DNA from 2 places in the Lentilactobacillus hilgardii genome. Region 1 is predicted to be linked to the other one. Evidence: predicted binding sites of a transcription regulator. Region 1 holds the regulator's gene; the other holds the start of a gene.
What was found. Region 1 encodes HrcA, which represses chaperone genes, less so after heat shock. Its sites were predicted from a motif close to TTAGCACTCNNNNNNNNNGAGTGCTAA; they were not measured.
Positions count from the first base shown of each region.

Region 2: a site for HrcA is predicted at 4,965-4,991, ahead of GQR93_RS12445 (ATP-dependent Clp protease ATP-binding subunit). Genes of this name have one in related genera too.

Region 1 covers NZ_CP047121.1:1,541,456-1,549,471, reverse strand. Annotated here, with positions in the region: gene dnaK (molecular chaperone DnaK) at 1-1,233, opposite strand, end outside; gene grpE (nucleotide exchange factor GrpE) at 1,260-1,880, opposite strand; gene hrcA (heat-inducible transcriptional repressor HrcA) at 1,899-2,936, opposite strand; gene ribF (riboflavin biosynthesis protein RibF) at 3,062-4,018, opposite strand; gene truB (tRNA pseudouridine(55) synthase TruB) at 4,036-4,947, opposite strand; gene rbfA (30S ribosome-binding factor RbfA) at 5,044-5,394, opposite strand; gene infB (translation initiation factor IF-2) at 5,462-7,978, opposite strand; gene GQR93_RS07200 (L7Ae/L30e/S12e/Gadd45 family ribosomal protein) at 7,983-8,016, opposite strand, start outside.
Region 2 covers NZ_CP047121.1:2,610,361-2,618,376, reverse strand. Annotated here, with positions in the region: gene GQR93_RS12460 (IS982 family transposase) at 1-200, opposite strand, end outside; gene GQR93_RS12455 (alpha/beta hydrolase) at 376-2,154, opposite strand; gene GQR93_RS12450 (cold-shock protein) at 2,341-2,544, opposite strand; gene GQR93_RS12445 (ATP-dependent Clp protease ATP-binding subunit) at 2,739-4,775, opposite strand; gene GQR93_RS12440 (OsmC family protein) at 5,023-5,442, opposite strand; gene GQR93_RS12435 (NAD(P)H-dependent oxidoreductase) at 5,502-6,218, shown strand; gene GQR93_RS12430 (hypothetical protein) at 6,221-6,400, shown strand; gene GQR93_RS12425 (helix-turn-helix domain-containing protein) at 6,403-6,774, opposite strand; gene GQR93_RS12420 (hypothetical protein) at 7,009-7,806, shown strand; gene GQR93_RS12415 (hypothetical protein) at 7,939-8,016, opposite strand, start outside.

The DNA of each region.
Region 1 (8,016 bases):
AATGTCAACGGCTGGTTGATTATCAGCAGCAGTTGAGAAAACTTGTGACTTGGAAGTTGGAATAGTGGTATTACGATCAATTAACTTGGTGAAGACACCACCCATGGTTTCAATACCAAGTGACAATGGCGTAACGTCAAGTAAAACAACGTCTTTAACATCACCAGTAATGACACCGCCTTGGACAGCAGCACCTAAAGCAACTGCTTCATCAGGGTTGATTGAATGATTGGAATCCTTACCTGTCCATGACTTAACTGCTTCTTGAACAGCAGGGATTCGAGTTGATCCACCATTTAAAATAACTTGATCAATGTCTGAAACTTGCAAACCGGCATCTTTTAAAGCATTGTCAAACGGTGTCTTTGTTTTTGCAACCAAGTCAGAAGTTAATTCATTGAATTTAGCTCTGGTCAAAGTTGTTTGCAAATGCAAAGGTCCGTTCTCACCAGCTGAAATAAATGGCAAGCTGATTTCAGATTCAGTGACACCGGAAAGATCTTTTTTGGCCTTTTCAGCAGCATCCTTTAAACGTTGAAGAGCCATCTTATCCTTTGAAAGGTCAACACCGTTTTCTTTCTTAAATCCGTCAATTAACCAATCCATTACGCGTTGATCAAAGTCATCTCCACCAAGATGGGTATCACCATTTGTGGAAAGAACTTGAAAGACACCATCGCCCAATTCAAGGATGGAAACATCAAAAGTACCACCACCCAAATCGTAAACAAGCACTTTTTCATCTTTATCTTGCTTATCAAGACCATATGCCAAAGCTGCAGCAGTAGGTTCGTTAATGATTCGCTTAACAGTTAAACCTGCAATTTTACCAGCATCTTTAGTTGCTTGACGCTGAGCATCGTTGAAATAAGCTGGAACAGTAATAACAGCATTTTCAACTTTATCACCAATGTAATCCTCAGCAAAATCTTTAATATATTGAAGAATCATTGCTGAAATTTGTTGTGGCGTATACTTCTTGCCATCAACATCAACTGTATAGCCCGGTTCACCCATATGACTCTTAATGGAGTGAACAGTATTTGGATTTGTAATTTCTTGACGTTTTGCAACTTCACCAACAGAAGGTTTGCCATCTTTAAATGCCACGACAGATGGTGTTGTACGTGAACCTTCCGGGTTTGGAATAATCTTAGGTTCGTTGCCTTCCAATACAGCAACGGCAGAGTTTGTTGTTCCTAAATCAATACCGATAATTTTATTACTTGCCATAAATAATCCTCTTTTTCTTTAAAGATTTATTTTGCGACGACAACCATTGCTGGTCGAAGAACCCGATCTTTTAATCGGTAACCACTTTGCAGAACCTGCGCCACGGTATCGGCCGGATGCTTCTCATCAGCAGTCGTCGTTTGAATCGCTTGTTGAAGTTTGGGATCGAACGGTTTGTTCAATGCATCAATTTCCTCAACACCATTATCAGACAGTGCCTTAGTTAAATGCTCGAATACCATTGAAACGCCCTTTTTTAATTGTTTACCATTCTCGTCGGTTGCTTCAACTGCAAGTGCGCGTTGAAGGTTATCAACGATCGGCAAAATATCATGTGCCAGTTGCTGACCATCATACTTAATCAAATCAGCCTGTTCCTTCTTAGCATGAGTTTGAATGTTTTTTATATCAGCTTCGGCCCTTAAATACCGGTTTTCCATATCATCAAGTTTTTTTTGCAAATTAACTACAGTCTGCTTTAACTTGACAACTTCGTCTGCTGAATCATGCTTTTCAGTTTTAGAAAAATCGGATTTTTTTGCTGCCTTTGCATCTTGAACTTTTTTTTCGTGCCCATGATCATTCTTAGAAGCCAAATCGTCTGCTGGCTCATTTGATTTTAATGAATCATCCTTTTTATCTGCCAAACAATCGCCTCCTTAAAATTAGTTATCATCATAGTACCCTAAAAGCTTTTTGGTTAGTTCTTCTCTTAATGCACCAACGATTCCAATAATCTTTGAGTAAGGCATCCTGGTTGGTCCAATAACAGCGATAACACCGTGTCCATACTCATTTAAATCATAGGTCCCAGTGATAATACTATAATCTTTTAACAAATCGTTTCTTAGCTCGCTTCCAATTCGAACTTGAACATCGTGGGAATCAGGATTAATAATTTTTTGAACAGTATCTTCGGTGTCCAAAAGATTGTATAGAGGCTTCAACCTGTCAATGTTTTGACGTTCCGCAAACTTTAATAAGTTAAGTTTACCGTCGACATGAACCTTGTCTCGACCAGCTTCACTAAGCATTTCACCAAATATCTTCAAAAATCCCTGGGGTGTCTGAATATACTTCGTCATTAACATTGGAATATCAATTCTTAATTTATCGGCAACCTGAGAAATAGGTTTGCCAACTAACTCTGAATTGATAATGTTAACAATGGTTTCCAGCTGTTCCGAAGAAACATTCGTTAATCGGAAAATCTTATCAACCACATGACCAGTATTAGTAACGATAATTGCCATTACCTGTCGATCATCCAGTTTAACAAGTCGAAAGCCACCCAATTTTAAATTATTTCCTGGTTCAGGATTGAAAGTGACTGCCATATAACTTGTTAAATCGGATAACACCTTTGCAGATTCCTGAATGATTTCGTCAATTCGGTTAAACTCAATGTTAAAAGAACTTTTGATTAAATCTTCTGCACTATCATCCAGCGGATCCGGTTGAACAAGATTGTCAACATAATAACGATAACCTTGCATGGATGGAACCCTTCCAGATGAAAAATGTGTTTTTGTGATTAAGCCCTTTGATTCAAGTGCAGCCATATCATTTCTAACCGTTGCGGAGCTAACATGGGTCGGAAATTCTGAAGCTAATGCCTTGGAACCAACTGGCATTCCCGTCCTCGTATAATCTCGAATGATTATTTTAAGAATATCTTTTTGCCTATCCGTCAGCACTAACATCACCTCTTTTTAGCACTCATAGTATTCGAGTGCTAAGGCACATTTATAATTTAACAAACCATGTGTTATAAGTCAAGGGATTATCAACGATTTTTAGCAATAAATTCGTTTGAGTGCTAATAGTGCTAATTTAAGATATCTGGATGTTCCGATAGATAATGGCGAGTATCCTGCTCATCTCTATCAAGTTGCTCAACTAAATCGTCAGCGGTTTTAAATTTAATTTCTCCCCGCCCATGTGACAGCCAATTGACTCTAACGACTTCACCGTAAATATTTTGATGAAAGTCGATCAAATTAATTTCAACAGTCATTGGACCATTATCAGAAAATGTCACATTCTTACCTATCGATGCCATCCCCAGATACTTTTTCCTGCCAATTTCAACAGTGACAATATAAATGCCAATCGTTGGAAGCCATTGATACTCCGAATGCTCAACATTAGCAGTTGGATAGCCCAATAACCGACCGCGCTCCTCACCGTGAACAATCACACCTTCGGTCTGGAAGGGACGACCCAACAATTGATTAACCTTTTCAATATGCCCATTATCCAAATTATTGCGAATTTGAGTAGAACTCACTTTTTGATTGTTTTGCTTGAGTGCCGGCACTGTGATAACTTTAAATGCGCCATTGACGTACTTTGGCAAGTTCACCATGTTATCTGCTGGTTCGCCGCCATAAGTATGGTCAAATCCTGCAACCACAGCTATGGGGTTAAAACGGCTTAAAAAGTGCTGAATGAACTCTTGAGGTGATTGGCTTTGAAATTGATAAGAATAGTTAACCAGTAATACCTCGTCAACGCCAAATTCTTTAAACAGCTTAAGCTTATAGTCCAGCAGTGTAATATATCGTTTTTCATGTGACGACATTTTTTTATAAACAAGTGCCGGATGATGATCATACGTTAATACAACCAATTTGGTACCATGCTTTTGAGCTTCTTCTTTTGCCCGCTGTAAAACAGCTTGGTGACCTTTATGAAAACCATCAAAAAATCCCATAGCAATCACTGTTTTATCCTTAAATTGGCAATCATCATCGAGAGGATAATGAAGCTTAGTAATATCCATCTTGCAGTTTCTCCTCGTTAATTATTTTTCAAGAACATCTTAAAAGGTCGATAAACTCTTTTGGGTTCATCGAATTGATAGAGTGCTTTTGTTTCTCCCTGATAAACCAATCTAACAATAGGTTCGCGGTCAGGTAAAATACTTTGATCCAAAAAACCGCCATTTGATATTATTTTCCAACGACTGTCATCAAGCTGATAAGCAGGATAATCGGAAAGAGCGGTTGATAATGGCTCAATAATGTCAGACAGTGTATCACTGCCTGCGGCTTTGTCAACTTGTTCCAACGTGACACACTGCGAAATATCAAAACCACCGCTTTTGATTCGGGTAAGTGATGACATCACAGATGGTGTGTTTATCAGTTTTCCAAAATCGACAGCTAATGTTCTGACATACGTTCCTTTTGAACAGGCAACCTCAAAAAAGATTGTTTGAGTCTGGTTTTTTTCATCAAAACTTGATACTTTTGTCTGTTTGAAAGATTGAATAAAAATTGGACGTGGCTCTCGATGAATAACTTCGCCTCTTCGAGCATATTCATAAAGTTTATGACCGTTGATTTTAACGGCTGAATACATTGGTGGCACCTGCATAATATGACCCGTTAATTTTTGTAACAAACCATCGATTTGTTCAGAAGATAATGGTCTTTCGATTGCCTTGGTAGCAATTAAATGTCCATCCAGGTCTTCTGTATCATAAGCCATTCCCAGCGTGATTGAACCACGATAAACCTTACCGGATCCCATTAACAGTTCACTAATTTTAGTTGCTTGTCCAATACATATAGGCAAAACACCGTCAACATTAGGATCAAGTGTGCCAGTATGCCCAATTTTTTTTGTGTGTAAAATTTTCCGTAGTCGACTAATACAATCATGACTCGTCATACCACGTTCTTTGTATAATGCAATTACTCCATCCATCGGCTTCTCCTAAAAAATTCAGTTACTAAAAGTATATCACAAAAAAACTGCCCAGCCATTAGTAGCTGAAGCAGTCTTTGTCAAAAATCAAATTTATTAATCTTCACGCTTTAATTTATTAATGAGACGATCGATTTTGTCACCATACTGAACAGAAGTATCCAATTCAAACTTGATTTCCGGTGTTTTATAAATGCTTAAACGCGAGCCAAGTTCACCACGAATCAATCCGGTAGCCTTTTCAAGTCCCTTTGCAGTGGTTTCCTCATCAGCCTTGTCATCAGAAAGAATGCTGTAATAAATGGTGGCTTGCTGTAAATCACCAGTTACCTCAACACCCGTCAATGTGACGCCCTGAACTCTTGGGTCCCGAACTCGTTTTAGTAAAATATCATTTACCTCACGCTGGATTTCCTGCTCTAAACGACCAACACGATAATGAGCCATATAAATACACCTCCAAACATTTAATATAAAATAACAACTTTTATTGCCAAAAAATCATTTAGTTAAACTACTTAACTGGAACTTCTTTCATAATATAGGCTTCAATAACATCGCCAACCTTGATGTCATTATAATCTTTAATTGTAAGACCGAGTTCGAATCCTTGTTTAACCTGGTTAACATCATCTTTAAAACGTTTCAAACTATTTAATTCTCCAGTATAAACAACGACACCGTCACGGATTAAACGAACTTTACTGTCTTTGTTAACAACACCGTCAACAACCATACCACCGGCAATAGTACCAACTTTGGAAGCTTTGTAAATCTCACGAACTTCTACTTCACCTGTAACTTCTTCCTTATAAGTTGGTGCAAGCATACCCTTCATGGCTGATTCAACTTCATCAATTGCATTGTAAATAACTTGATGGAGACGAATATCAACATGATCACTATCTGCTTGTGACTTGGCTTGAGGTGTTGGACGAACGTTAAATCCAATAATAATCGCGTTACTTGCTTCAGCTAAAGCAACATCGCTTTCGTTGATGGCACCAACACCAGAATGGATGATGTTGACTTTAACACCCTTTACCTCAATTTTCTTAAGACTGTTTGCCAAAGCTTCAACAGATCCTTGAACATCAGCCTTGATGACGATATCAACTTCCTTCATTTCACCTTCTTCAAGGGAATCAAACAAGTTATCAAGCGTAACCCGGTTGGTCTTTCGACGTTCTTGAATCTGTGCTTCTTCAGCTCGTTCTTCACCAACAGAACGTGCAGTTTTTTCATCTGAAAAGACAACGAATCGATCTCCTGCTTCAGGAACATCGTTCAATCCGGTAATTGATACCGGCATTGATGGTGTCACTTTTTTAAGATCTCGACCACGTTCGTTAGTCATTGTTCTCACTCGTCCAAATGTGTTGCCAACAACAATAGGATCCCCGACTTTCAACGTTCCTTGTTGAACAAGTAACGTTGCGACAGGTCCCTGTCCTTGATCAAGACGGGCTTCAATAACGGAACCAACAGCAGGTTGATCAGGATCTGCTTTTAATTCAAGCATTTCCGATTCAAGAATGATCATGTCGAGCAATTCGTCGATATTCTTACCAAATTTAGCCGAAATATCAACAAAAATGGTGTCGCCACCCCAGTCTTCGGGGATTAAATTGTATTTACTCAACTGTTCCGTTACATGTTCAGGATTAGCATCGGGTTTATCAATTTTATTAATTGCGACAATAATCGGTGTTTCGGCTGCACGGGCATGGTTAATCGCCTCGATTGTTTGGGGCATGACACCGTCATCAGCTGCAACCACTAAAACTGTGATATCAGTGATATTAGCACCACGAGCTCTCATTTCAGTGAAGGCCGCATGACCAGGTGTATCAAGGAATGTAATGATGTTATCGCCATGACGGACTTGATAAGCACCAATTGCCTGGGTAATGCCACCAGCTTCACCGGCAGTAATATGAGAATGACGCAAATGATCCAGCAAAGTTGTCTTACCATGATCAACGTGCCCCATGATTGTGACAACTGGTGGACGTGAAACTAAATGCTTTGCATTCTTCATTTCTTTTTCAAAGATTTCATCAAGGTTGGATAAATCCTCATGAATCTTTTCTTTGGCTTCAATCCCATAATCAGCAGCCAGAATTTCAATTGTATCTTTATCCAAAGACTGGTTCTGGTTAACCATAACACCTAACATGAACAACTTCTTAACAATTTCAGCCGGCTCACGATGCATAATTTTACCAAGATCTTGTGCATTCATACCATCTTCGTACTCAAGAACCGTTGGTAACGGACGTGCTTTTCGTTCTGGAGCCCCGTGATGCTCGACTTGACGAAGTCGTTGGTTTTGTTGCTTACGCTGCTTCTTATTGCGTTTTTTATTAGCTTTTCTCGAACCACCACTATTATTACGGCGATTTAAGCTACCGCCAAACCGGCCACTGCCAGTATTGCGATGATTTGCATTATTGGTACTTGGGCGACTCTGACGACTGGTGCTATTACTGTTGCTTGTATTAGTCGCTGAACTAGTGTGTGCAGTATTATTAGTTCTAGACTGTGTATTATTGGAGCGCGTACCAGAATCATTATTTCGTTGAGTGCGACTACGATTGTTACTATGATTATTTTGACTGCTTTGACGATTGGTACCAGCACTATTATGGGTTGTCTCTCGTTTTCCTTGAGAAGAACTATTTTTATTCTCTGAATGATTATTGGCACGTTGGCTCCGACTTTCACCCTGAGAATGATTAGTTTGATTTGAACGTTCCGAACGTTGACCCTGCTGGGCATTATGGCTATGGCGATCGGATTGAGTTGTATGACGACCATTACTTACCGATGAATGGCTGCTTTGACTGTTTTGTGTTCTATCTGAAGTACCATTTTTTTTGAATAATTGTCGAATTTGTTTTTCTTGATTTGCATCAACTGTTGACATATGGTTTTTCACAGCAACACCACGTTTGCTGGCCTCATCGATAATTTTTTTACTGGAGATGTTGAGTTCTTTGGCTAATTCATAAATTCGCTTTTTCCCCATATAATCACTCTCCCTTTATCCTATTTGTTAATTCAATC
Region 2 (8,016 bases), 1.1 Mb from region 1:
TCGGAACCGTCCCGTTCTTCAATCCGCATTAACATGCAGGCCAGGATAATGACATCATCGGCTTTCAGCTGGCGGTAATTTGGCCGGAAACGAATAGCCGGATTAATGGTTTCATAAATCGGTTCAATAATTTCGATAAAATGTTGAAATTTAGCTTGAATTGGATTGGTTTTTACGATAACTTTGAGGAGGCCTCGCATAACAGTTCCTTCTTTCTGGTTTAGTCACCTAAGAAGTTACCGCGTATGCGGGGCTTTGGGTTGCTTAAAGCTCAAAAAACTAATTCAATTGTTACGAATGTGACACAACTAGCACAACGCGTGACTTCCGAAAATGGAAGTCGATCTTTTTAATCATCATGATATATAAACGGTTTTAAGCGGCGACTGCTTGATTGTCGTCAACCGTTAGTTGATTTGTAGAAGTTGTTGAACTGGTTTGCCCATTATCAACAGCGTTAAGAAAATCTTGAATGTGCTGGGTGTAGGCGAGCACTGCATTATTGGCAGAGGCATGGCCACCAACATTGCCATCCAGGATCCATAGCTGCTTATCCTTAGAAATGCTGGCATTATACAAAGCTTTGGTTTCCGAATCCGGAATGAAGGTGTCATCGGCCGTCGCAATAAATAACGTTGGCAGTGTTGAATTTTGAACGGCTGTCAATCCTGAGGCATCATCCAAGTTGAAGCCTTGGAAAAGATGGTTAACGTTATTAAGATTGTTTAGAAATTGATCATACGGCACTAGTGGGATCGATCCATTGAGGTTCCAGCCGATTTTTGACGTATAGCCGTTTAGTTTGTTGGCTGCCCCTGTATAAAGCGAATAAAGAAGAGATGGGATCGTTGAGTAGCCACAGTCGGCAATGACGGCTTTAACTGATGATGGTAGATTCTTTTGTGCACCGGCTTCCAAAGCGTCATCGGCACCAAGTGACTGGCCATAAAGGACCACTTCGCTGTTGGGACCGTTTAGTTGGTCGATTTTATTGATCCAGTTAATCCAATCTGCCTTATCTTTGTATCCAAATGTCAGGAACTCGCCATCACTGCTGTTTTGCCCGCGGGTATAAGGCATTAGAACGTTATAACCCATGTCATAGAAAATTTTCGAAATGTATCCCATCCACTCGGGCTCGGTTGTCCAACCCTGACCATAAATAATTGTTTTGCTTGAACCCGGATGAGCGATATAAGTTGCCGAGGCATTTCCGCTGCCGTCCGCAAACGGAACCGTTAACGTTTCTTTTTTAACCTCATTATCATACCAGTTCTGGGCATCAGTGTAGAATTGCTTTGTATAGTCAGGATTATATTTTTGATCCAAATCCGACCAGGTTTGATCAATGTTGTAGCGGGTAGGGGATAATAATGTTCGAAATTCTGATAATAAATGAGACCCTTGGCGGGAAGTGATAAATGGATAAATCAAGGCAGCAGCTCCGGCACTGGTCATATTTGTCAACCAATTGAGTAAGGGATTGGAACTGGACTGTTTGATTGCGGGATCAGTTGAACTATTGGTACCCGTAACGGTGATCTGATCCTTATCGGTTCCTCCGGTCGTTGTGTTGTCGGTACTTGAGGATTGATCCGTTACAGGACTTGAACCAGTTGTTGAATCAACATCATTACTTGTAGAATCGGTGTTGGTTTGACCTTGATCTTTCGATGATGCAGTACCGGTCACGTCTTGTGATGATGGATTGTTAACTTGCGATTCATTAGTTGAAGAACTTGCATTGGCGCTTTCTGATGAAGAAGATGTCGATTCTGGTGTGCTTGAACCATTTACTGAAGACGTTGGCTGACTGGTATCGGCCGTGTTTTCCGAAGGTGCAGGAGTGGTTGCACCACTTGTGGACGATTGATTTGACGTGGTAGCATTTTGATTATTGCTTTGACTATCCGAAGTGTTATTGAGCGTCGTGTCAGTTGATGAGTCGACATTATCGCTGTTGGAAGCCGATTCCTTAAAGACAATTGTTTGCTCCGAGGATGAGGATTGAGACGTTGTTTCGCTGCATGTTGTTTGTGACTGAACATCAGCATATGTATGATCGGTAACGACCAGAAAGCCTAATATCAAAGTAGCCAGAAAGCTCGTTATTAAAATGACCTTTCTGCAAGCAGTTGACCTATTTATTTCCATAACTAATATACCCCTTTATATAATATCCAAATTTAGTATACCGCGTTTTGTATTAAATGAACACGATTAATTATTTTAGGGGTATATGGTTAACGGGAGGAGTTAGTTAATGCAGGGCTTGTGTCTGTAAGCACAAAAAAACCGACGATCTCTCGTCGGTTTTTAAAAAACTTTTTAATTTTTTAATTAGTCGTCAACAACAGTAACGTTGGCAGCTTGTGGGCCACGGTCGCTGTCTTCAACGTCAAGGGTTACATGTTGGCCTTCGTCTAATGACTTGAAGCCGTCTTTGTTGATAGCTGAGAAGTGAACAAATACGTCACCATCGTCAGTAGTAATGAAGCCATAACCTTTATCAGCGTTGAACCATTTAACAGTACCTTGTTTCATAATATATGAAACCTCCTTGCGCTTTTTGCGCATCATAAATTTTAATGTATCTAGTTGAACTGATTCCAAGGAAGTTATTTCATAAAACTATAAAACAAGTACCTTTGAAAATCGACTCCTGAAACACATTGACTATAATATACCAATATCGCTGGTATATGTCAACGGATTAACTTGGATTTCGACCGGAAACATTACTTACTGATCGTTGCTTCTTTACCGGTAGTAGGGGTGACCTCGATTTGATTATCTTTTGCGTTGACCGTAAAGTTTTTCTCTTCTGGGTGAGCCAGGAAACTATTAGTTAATTTATCGGTAATTTCCTTAGTGATAACTCTGTGCATTGGACGTGCACCAAGTTCCTTGCTGTATCCCATATTAACCAGTTGGTTCTTAGCATCATCCGTTATGGTGAAGTGGATACCACGTGATTTGTTTACCAATTGATCCAAGTCATTGAGCATGAGATCAAGAATTTGAAGCAAATCAGCCTTTGTTAATGAATTGAATTGAATAATATCATCAATTCGATTCAAAAACTCAAGCTTGAAGTAAGGCTTCAAGCGATCAATGACATCCTTTTTATCACTGCTATTTTCTTGACCGGCATTACTGGTCATGATGATGACTGTGTTGCTGAAGTCAACGGTTCGGCCCTGTGCATCGGATAGGCGGCCATCATCCAAGATTTGCAGTAACAGGTTCAGAACATCGGGATGGGCCTTCTCGATTTCGTCGAGCAGGATCAAACTATAAGGATGACGACGGACTTGTTCCGTTAATCGACCGCCTTCCTCATAACCCACATAGCCGGGAGCCGAACCGATTAGTTTGGAAGCACTAATCTTATCCATATATTCAGACATGTCATAACGAAACATGGCTTTGGTTGTTCCAAATAGTTCTTTGGCAAGCGCCTTTGCCGTTTGAGTCTTACCAACTCCGGTAGGGCCAACAAACAGGAAACTGCCGATTGGCCGATTGCCCTCTGTAAAGCCAACCCGGCTACGTTTGATGGCTGCCGAGATTGCATCAATTGCTTTGTTCTGACCGATAACCTCTTTTTTGAGATCTTTGTTCAGACTGTTGAGTTGACTGACCTGGTTTTTATTAACGTCAGTAACAGGGACGCCTGTAATACGTTCAACAACTTTTTTAATAACGTCTGCAGTAACTTCGGGTACTTCTACTTTAGTGCCATTATCAATGGCTTTGATTTGAGCTTCTACTTTGTCGAGCTTATCGCGAAGCCCGGCAGCTTTTTCGTATTCTTCATTAGATGAAGCATCCTTTTTGGACTTTTCAAGCTTTTCAGCCTCTTGCTGCAAAGTTGACTTGTCCTTTGTAATTGATGAGCCCATCGCAACTTTAGCACCGGCTTGATCGATTAAATCGATCGCCTTATCCGGATTCATTCGATCCTGAATGTAACGGTTACTGAATGACACAGCGGCTTTTAGGGCGTCGTCGGTATAACGAACGTGATGGAATCTTTCATACTTTGGCTTTAGTCCCTTAATGATTGTCAGTGTATCTTGTTCGCTTGGTTCGTTAACCATGATTGGCTGGAATCGACGGGCAAGTGCCTGGTCTTTTTCAATATCACGATATTCGTTACTGGTGGTCGCACCGATGAGTTGAAAGTCGCCACGTGCCAATTTAGGTTTCAGAATGTTTCCGGCATCCATTTTATCGCCTTCACCGGTTGATCCGGCACCGATGATTTGATGAATTTCATCAATAAACAGGATCACATCTTTATTCTTTGAAACTTCATCAATCAACTTTTTCATTCGTTCCTCAAATTGGCCACGAATGCCGGTTCCCTGAACCAGTGAAACAACATCTACAGAGATAATCCGCTTGTTAAGCAGTTTCTCGGAAACGTCACCATCAACAATCTTTTGAGCGAGACCCTCAACGACAGCTGTTTTGCCGACGCCGGCTTCACCGATTAATACTGGATTATTCTTGGTTCGTCTGCTCAAAACTTCTTCCATTTGTTCAATTTCTTTATCCCGACCAATGACGGGGTCAAGCTTGCCATCTTTAGCCATTTTGGTTAGGTCGGTTCCATATTGGTCTAATAAGGTCGTTTTATTTTGAGGTCTGCGTTCCTGCACTTGAACGGGTTGCTGTCGCATTTGTTGTTGACCCGACATATTTGGTAATTGTTGCTTGAAGAACGGGTCGTTAAAAATGTCATCAAAAATATCGTTATTCATATGCATGCCTCCGATTATTTACTATTTAGTTTTCTAATTGAGCTGTTCGTCTATAAGAATATCTGTTCCCCTTACGAACAACTATATAATATCATGAAATTGTTATCAGTACAAGAATTTGCTTGATTAATTTTTGATAGAGAACGCCTACATATAGGCGATCTTAACACATATACCAAAAAATAAAATAAAAAATTAGCACTTCACATCTGTGAGCGCTAACACTTTTTGTAATCTTACTGTTAACTTTTTCTTAATTGATATCAAATGTAAACTCGACTGCATCTTTTAATGTGTTATGAACCGTGCATAAATGGATGGTATCTTCGATGAATTTTCGATTTTCTTCCTGATTCAGGTTCGTTTCGCAAGTTAATTTAACGTTAATTTTTGAAACCCGGGATGATTTATCCGCAAATCGTTCGGTTTCACCAGTCACAAGAACATCGAATTTTTTGATTTTAATGGTTGATTTCGGTCTATTGACCAGTGAAGCAGCACTGGCACCAAGACAGGCACCAACGGCTCCTAATAAATATTGAACCGGATTTGGGCCAGCATCCGTACCGCGGAAAATAGTGGGTTCATCCGCGATAAATTGATGATCGCCAGCTTGATTCATCGTCTGTGCACCAATGTTACGGTAAGTTGTGTGAATTGTATAAGTTGCCATTTTAAAATCCCCTTTGTTAGTCCTACTGATATAGCATACAATAGCAGGTAACAATACGAATGGAAAGTAAGGTGATCACAATGAAAACGTTGGTTTTAGTTTCACATCCAAAAGCTACAGCATCCGCTACCCAGACTTTTTTGAAAACCAGTGCTGATTATTTGGATAATGTCACATGGCGCTCTATTGATGACTTGTATTCCGCAACCCAAATAAACATTGTCGATGAACAAAAACGATTGCGGGCATTTGACCGGATTATTTTTCAATTTCCGATGTATTGGTACACGTCACCAGCGAGCTTAAAACAATACATGGATGACGTGTTTACCAGAAAGTTTATTGTCGCAAAACACTGGCTTAAAAATAAGGAATTGGGTCTCGTGATCACGCTGGGCGATTCACTGGCGGATTTTCAGGCCGGGGGTCGGGAACGATTCACGATTTCCGAGCTTATGAAGCCGTTTGAGGCATTTGCCAATAAGGCGGGGATGGTTTACTTGAAATCATTTATAATCGATCAATTCGGCTATCTGGACGTTTTAAAGAAGCAAGAATTATTGGTTGGCTATCTTCAATATTTGAGCGCGCCAATGCCATTAAGCCTTGAAAAACGTGAGAAGTGGCTGATCACTCGTCTTAAACAACTAGAGGCCGGGAAAACCGCACAACAAAGGGAGTTGCTTGATTTAATTATTGATTCGATTGATAGTCGTCAGGATCAAATTGATGATTTGAAGTTAAACATAAAAATGATTCGGGATCAGGAGGAATAGTAATGGGTGATACGCAGGATTGGGCGGTTCAACAGCTTGCCGAGATAGCAGAGAATGAACAGTCTTTCATTAATCGATCAATTTTGAAAGCGGCTCAGGATCTGATTATTGAACAAACCAAACGAATTGATCAGGGGCAGCAGGAAATTGACGGACGAATTTGGAGCCCGGATAAATGGTAGGACTACGGGGTAAGTGTTTCAATGATTGCCATTATGAAGCCGCCTATCGGAAAAATTAACCACCAAAATCGGGCTAGAAAATCCCAAAAATTCATTTGGCCATAGCGGCGCTTATAAAGACCTGACGTAGGATCAAAAGTATATTGGTTTTGATCAACCGTTGATTTGGTTTCCGAAGCGCCAAGCACCAGCGTGTCCAAGCTGATATTAAAGATTTCTGCTAACTTAACAAGATTATTGAGATCGGGAGTTGCGTCTCCCTGTTCCCACTTTGAGATTGCCTGTCTGGAAACAAATAACTTTTTGGCCAAGTCGTCTTGAGACAGATTATTAGCTGCCCTATATTTTTTAAGTTGTTTCGAGAACTGAAGCATTGTCATCACTCCTTTAATAGTTAAACCTATTCTGGGGGAAAGTTGCCAGTATGACAAGATTTAGCTAGTTGCAAGGTCGCACTAATCTAGTCGGTGTTGCGCAACCGTAAGTAGAAAGTATGATGGGAATGCCTGATAAACCGGCATTTAGGTAGTTGCGGCGGGCACCTCCCTGGAACTTATTAAGTTGAAGAACAACCTCGGATTTGAGTGGCGCAGGAAGGGATGAGAGAAATGAGTAAATTAAAAGAATTTCTAGTTGAAAGTGCCATTGTATTGTTATTCAGTATGGTTTTTGTCACAGTCGTCAAAGCCGATGGCAGTCAGGGCGCAACGTATCAATTTTACAAGGCCAATCAGACATTTCAGATAAAGATGTACGGGACAAATCAACCTGTCACGATTAAAAAGGGTACCGTTGTGAAAGCGATGAAGTATACAGAAGTCCAAAACGTTCTTCCAAAATCCGATGCTGGAAAAAGTATGGCCCAAATTAATTTCAAACTGCTAAGTTATAAGGCGAGGCAGACGTGGCCTAAGCCACATCCGGGCGGTAATTGGACGAGAAGCGCGCTAAAACCCGAAGGAGATTATCTCACACAGGTTTCGATGCCGAAGGGCCTACTTGTAAACGATAATCTGAGCATGGAAGAGGATTATGGTATTTTAAGTCGTTCTTATCACTTTGGTAAAGGAGATCGTGTTGTTGCAACGACTGACGGTTATCTGGAATATTATGCCCGGGATTACAAGAATGATCACTTTGTATCCAAGCCGACTTCCTATGCCAAAATTAATAAAATCAGTATAGTTGGCAATAAAAAATATTTTTATTACCGCCATCATATTAAAGGCTTATTGGATAAGAAGGTTCATCAATCCGGTCAGCAAAAATATCGCTTAACGGAAATTAATTTAAAGAGAGATGTTAAGTACAGCCCAGCTGATTCTGACGGAGAAACATTTGTGTATAGTGCCTATAAATTAGGTAATCGAAAATATTATACAAGCGCCGGCAGTTTAGGCGGTTAAGCCGGTTAAATGAAGAAACCGCTATAAAAAAGTGTTCCACGATTAGTAGGCTTGTTCGCCTAACAATTGTGGAACACTTTTCTGTTAATCAAACCCGTTTGTAAATGATGATTGATAACGAGTAATACTCGGTTAATCGTCTGTATAATCCAAGCTGTGGAATGGCCGGCCGCCTATCAGAAATTGACCATATGACGTCGTTGAGAAGAT